Linked DNA regions of Neorhizobium galegae. The protein of the gene in region 2 binds, or shares a complex with, the protein of the main gene of each other region. Links are inferred from orthologs where the notes say so. Each region holds a gene or a part of one and is shown on either strand. Other genes may lie near its edges.

The links. The genes of interacting proteins can lie anywhere in the genome.
Region 1: the proteins of LZK81_RS19350 (region 2) and hfq are in contact, whole or in part, in a crystal structure (PDB 3VU3), measured with the Escherichia coli proteins. The link is inferred for Neorhizobium galegae from one-to-one orthologs.

Annotation. Positions count from the first base shown.
Region 1 is NZ_CP090095.1:1,977,870-1,980,541, reverse strand. It holds hfq (RNA chaperone Hfq), read right to left. Parts: upstream 1,622-2,672; coding sequence 1,379-1,621; downstream 1-1,378. Other genes in the region: trkA (Trk system potassium transporter TrkA), read right to left, coding at 2,623-2,672; LZK81_RS09930 (D-amino-acid transaminase), read right to left, coding at 1,728-2,591; hflX (GTPase HflX), read right to left, coding at 1-1,335. UniProt on the Escherichia coli protein: RNA chaperone that binds small regulatory RNA (sRNAs) and mRNAs to facilitate mRNA translational regulation in response to envelope stress, environmental stress and changes in metabolite concentrations.
Region 2 is NZ_CP090095.1:3,954,534-3,957,419, reverse strand. It holds LZK81_RS19350 (catalase), read right to left. Parts: upstream 2,228-2,886; coding sequence 773-2,227; downstream 1-772. Other genes in the region: LZK81_RS19345 (cysteine hydrolase family protein), read right to left, coding at 2,300-2,863; LZK81_RS19355 (MauE/DoxX family redox-associated membrane protein), read right to left, coding at 1-758.

The DNA of each region.
Region 1 (2,672 bases), 2.0 Mb from region 2 along the record:
GCCGAGCTTGCGCTCGAACTCGGCGGCCTCGGCTTCGGACATGCGGACGTCCAGGGTGACGGAACCGTCCTCATTGTCCTCGCGGCCATCGACGACGGCGTTGCTGTAGACCCATGAGACGATCGAAAGCTGATCCGCCGGGATGACGATCGAGGTTTCGGTGAGCACGCCGGAAAGCCGCCTGGAGATCTCGTCCATCAGCGCATCGACGCCCTCGCCCGTGATCGCCGAGACCGCCATGACGTTCTCGCGGCCGACGGCGCGTTCGGCGATCGCCTCATGGGCTTCCGGGTCGAGCCGGTCGATCTTGTTCCAGACCTCGATGATGCGGGCTGCCGCTTCCTTCTCGTCGATGCCGAGATCGGTGAGGATGCGCATCACGTCGCCGGCCTGGGCGGCATTGTCCGGGTCGGACATGTCGCGCACATGCAGGACCAGATCGGCTTCCAGCACCTCTTCCAGCGTGGCGCGGAAGGCGGCGACCAGATGGGTCGGCAGGTCGGAGATGAAGCCGACCGTATCGGAAAGAATGACCGTGCGGCCATGCGGCAGCTTCATGCGGCGCAGCGTCGGATCGAGCGTCGCAAACAGCATGTCCTCGGCAAGCACGCCGGCGCCGGTGATGCGGTTGAACAGCGTCGACTTGCCGGCGTTGGTATAACCGACCAGCGCCACGATCGGATGCGGCACCTTGCGGCGCTTGGCGCGGTGAAGCTGGCGGGTGCGCACGACCTGTTCGAGCTCGCGCTCCAGCTTGACGATGCGTTCCTGAAGCAGCCGGCGGTCGGCCTCGATCTGGGTTTCGCCGGGGCCGCCCATGAAGCCGGCGCCACCGCGCTGGCGTTCAAGGTGGGTCCAGCTGCGGACCAGACGGCCCTTCTGGTAATTCAGATGCGCCAGATCGACCTGCAGCGTGCCCTCCTTGGTGGAGGCCCGGCGGCCGAAGATTTCGAGGATCAGGCCGGTCCGGTCGATGACCTTGGCCTGCCATTCCTTTTCGAGATTGCGCTGCTGCACCGGGGTCAGCGGATGATCGACGATCACGAGGCCGGCGTCGTGCTCGTCGAGCAGCGCCTTGATTTCCTCGATCTTGCCGCTGCCCATCAGCGTTCCCGGGCGCGGCTGGCTGATCGGTACGATCAGCCCCCGCACGATCTCCAGGTCGATCGCCCGTGCCAAGCCGATCGCCTCTTCGAGGCGGGCTTCGTTGGAGCGCTGCGGCGCAGGTGCCTGACTGGAGTCGCCCTGCCCTGCCTTCGAGCGTGCCTGCTTGAGGACCGGCACGATGACGAGTGCGCGCATATCGTCCCGGCGCTTTTCAGCCTCCGGGACCATGGATTCGTTGGAAGTATCGCGATTTGAAATCTGTTCTGTCCTGTTAGGCCGCATTCTCTTCGGTTTCGAACATCTGCATGGGCTGGCCCGGCATGATGGTCGAGATCGCGTGCTTATACACGAGCTGAGAGTGGCCGTCACGGCGAAGCAGGACGCAGAAGTTGTCGAAAGAGGTCACGACACCTGTCAGCTTGACCCCGTTGATCAGGAAAATCGTCAGGGAAATCTTCTGCTTGCGAACGGTATTGAGAAATAAATCCTGCAGGTTCTGAGAACGTTCCGCCATAGCGCCGCTTCTTTCTTTTTTGCCGGCCCGGAGCCGGATCATGATCAAGCTTGATAAAAGACGACCGGAAAGCGCCCCGTGCTTTCCCTTCCCCGATGTTTGACTATCAAATCGCCGTCTTTTCCGCAACGTCGAAAAAGGTGTCGCGAATACTTGACGATACGGTGCCCGGATGGCCGTTGGCCACCGGCTTGTTGTCGATTTCGACGATCGGGACGCAGATCCCGGTGGCGGAGGTGAAAAATACCTCGCGCGCCGCCAGCATCTCTTCCGTCTTGAACTCGCGCTCGACCACCTTGAGCCCGAGCTTTTTCGCGACATCGATGAGGGTCGTGCGGGTGATTCCCTTGAGAATGCCGTGCTCGGCCGGCCGGGTGACCAGCTCGCCATCCCGCGTCACGATCCAGACGTTCGAAGAGGCACCTTCCATGACGATGCCGGAACGGTCGATGAAGATGGCGTCCTGAGCACCGGCCTCCTTCGCCTGCTGCTTGGCAAGCACGTTGGGCAACAGGCCGACGGTCTTGATGTCGACGCGGTCCCAGCGGTTCTCGGGCAGGGTTATAACCTTGATGCCACTGGCATATTTCCTGGCGGCGGCCGAGGGGTCGGTGCTCTTGGCGGTGATCGTGATGGTCGGCGGCGTGCCCTCGGCCGGGAAGTAGTGGTCGCGGCGGGCGGCACCGCGGGTCACCTGCAGGTAGAAGATGCCGTTCTTCACCCGGTTGCGGCGGAGAACTTCGCGGATGACGAAGGTGAGCGCCGCGCGGCCCATCGGCGCCGCCATCCTCAGTTCGCTCAGCGACCGGTCGAGGCGGTTGAGGTGGCGGGTCAGATCGACGATCATGCCGTGGCGCACTTCGCAGACCTCGTAGACGCCGTCCGCGAACTGGAAGCCGCGATCCTCCACATGCACCGCAGCGTCGGAATGGCGAACATATTGTCCGTTCACATAGGCAATTCTCGACATCGATATCCCCTGGTCTTTTCGGAAATGCTGGTCAGAAATACTGGATGGAAACGCGGAAAAGCTGCTCCACATGGCGCACGG
Region 2 (2,886 bases):
CCGAAGCCCATGGTGAATTCGGCGACGCCGGCCATCGGAATAAATACATCGCGCGGCAGGCCGAAGGTCAGGAAGGGCTTTTCCTCGACCAGCGGATAGAACCAGTCCGGATAGGCGAATTTTTCGAGGCTCGACCACATGAGGGCGATCGCCAGGCCCCAGCGCAGAGCTTCGAAACGATGGGACCGCCACGCCTCGTCTTTGATCGGCTCCAGGATCAGGTAGACTGCGACGCCTACTCCCAGCGCCAGGTAATCGAAGAGATGGAAGAGATCGTAATCGCGCAGCGCCAGGAGCCAGAGGAGGAGGATGCCGGCGCCGGCGATCGGCATCGTACGGCGGGAGAATATGCAGGCCGCCAGAAGCAGTTGTAGCCACGACACCCATTCCGCGGGGGTCTTGAGGTCCGGCGTCAGATAGACGCCGCCGACGGCAAAGATGGCGACGAAAAAGGCGGCCACCGTTACCCGCACATAGTCGTCGAGTCTTCGCCAGAGCGGTGCCGAAACGTAGTCAAGTCCGTCGTGGACGGCGGCGCCGAACCGGTTCATTTCGATCACGCGGGTGAGTGCGAAGAATGCGATCACGAGCCCGATGCCGGTCCAGAACCAGGGATTGGCAAGGACAGTCGCGATGGGTCTCGGGCGCGCGCCGACGATATAAGGCGCGAACCACTTCACGTGGGCCTGGGCGGCCGTGTTGTAAAACAGGAGAGCCGCTCCAGAAAAGGCAGCCAACGGGATTCGCCGTTTGATCACCATCGTCTCCCGGATCATTCCGCGACCTGCGCCGTGAAGATCCCGAGCGCTGCGGCGACGCCCGCGCCATAGGCCGGATCCGCTTTGGCGCAGTTCGCGATATGCCGGTCCATGATATGCAGGCCTGCGCCGGCCATGCTGCGGGCGGTGTTTTCGAACAGCCGCCGTTGTGCGTCCGCGGGCATCAGGCGGAAAAGCGCTCCCGGCTGTTCGAAATGATCGTCGTCGATCCGGTGATCCCAGTGTGTGGCAGGGCCCTCAAGTTCGAGCAGCGGCTCGATCGAGCCGGTTTCCGTCTCCCATTCACCCATCGAGTTCGGATAATAGTGCGCCACGGAGCCGAGATTGCCGTCGGTTCGCATTGCGCCGTCACGATGATAGGAGTGGAAGGGGCATTTCGGCGCGTTGACGGGAATATGCGCGAAGTTGACGCCGAGCCGATAACGCTGCGCATCTCCGTAGGAAAAGAGCCGCGCCTGCAGCATTCTATCCGGCGAAAAGCCGATGCCGGGGACGATATTGGCGGGAGAAAATGCAGCCTGTTCGACTTCCGCAAAGACGTTCTCGGGGTTGCGGTTCAATTCCAGCTCCCCGACCTCGATCAGCGGATATTCCGCATGCGGCCAGACCTTGGTGAGGTCGAAAGGATTGTGCCTGTGCGTTCTCGCCTGTTCCTCCGACATGATCTGGACGCAGAGCGTCCAGCGCGGAAAGTCGCCCGCCTCGATGGCATTGTAAAGGTCTCGCTGGTGGCTTTCGCGATCACTGCCGATAAGGGATGCAGCCTCCTGGTCGGTCAGGCTTTCAATCGTCTGCTGGCAACGGAAATGGAATTTGACCCAGACCCGCTCGTTATCTGCATTGATGAAGCTGAACGTGTGCGAACCGAAGCCGTGCATGCTGCGGTAGGATTTCGGCGTGCCGCGGTCGCCCATCACGATGGTCACCTGATGCAGCGCTTCCGGGAGCAGGGTCCAGAAGTCCCAATTGTTGCTGGAGCTGCGCATCCCGGTCCTCGGATCGCGCTTGACCGCGTGGTTCAGGTCGGGAAAGCGCAATGGATCGCGGAAGAAGAAGACCGGCGTATTGTTGCCGACGATGTCCCAGTTACCTTCCTCGGTGTAGAACTTCACGGCAAATCCGCGAATGTCGCGCTCCGCGTCGGCGGCGCCTCGTTCGCCGGCGACAGTCGAAAAGCGGACGAAAACCGGCGTCCGCTTGCCGATCTCGCCGAAAAGCTTCGCCTTGCTGAAGCGGGTGATGTCCGACGTGACCGTGAAGGTGCCGTATGCGCCGGAGCCTTTTGCGTGCATCCGCCGTTCGGGAATGACTTCGCGATCGAAATGCGCGAGCTTTTCGATCAGCCAGATGTCCTGCAGCAGAGCCGGTCCCCGGCGTCCGGCCGTCTGGATATTGAGATTGTCGACGACCGGTGCGCCGTTTGCGTGGGTAAGCGGTTTGCGAGACATGGATTCCCCCTCTCTTGGGGGACGCCGGCGCTGCGGCGTCCGTCGTTACGATGAAGACGAAATGCGTGGAGATCAGGCAGCCTTAGCGAATGCCTGCAGATAATCGCCCGTCGAGGTCATGTTGGCGTAAGCGAAGCCGAGTGCCGCCATGAAGGCCGCGTGGGCGAAGCGGGCAGGGACCTGAACCCCGTCGAATTCCAGGTCGCGCGAGGCGCAGGCGTCGTGCACCACGGTCACCTTGTAGCCGAAATCGTTCGAGGCGCGGGTTACTGCATCGACGCACATGTGGCTCATGTTGCCGCAGACGATCACCTCCTCGATGCCGTGTGCATCCAGGTGTTCCTTGAGATCGGTCTCGCGGAAGGAGTTGATGTAGTTCTTGAGCACGACATGTTCGGTAGGCAGGTTGATTACGGAGGGATGGATGGCCGTCCCTTCGGTTCCGGGCTGGAAAAAGGGCGCGTCCATGGTCGGGAATTCGTGCCGGATGTGGACGACGAGGTCGTCTTGCGCACGGGCGGCGGCGATGAGTTTTGCGGCGTTCTGCGCGGCAGCTTCCACGCCGACAAGCGGCCATTTGCCGTCCGGAAAATAGTCGTTCTGGATGTCCACCACGATCAATGCTTTCTTGCTCATATGTGCGCTCCTGTGCGTGAAAA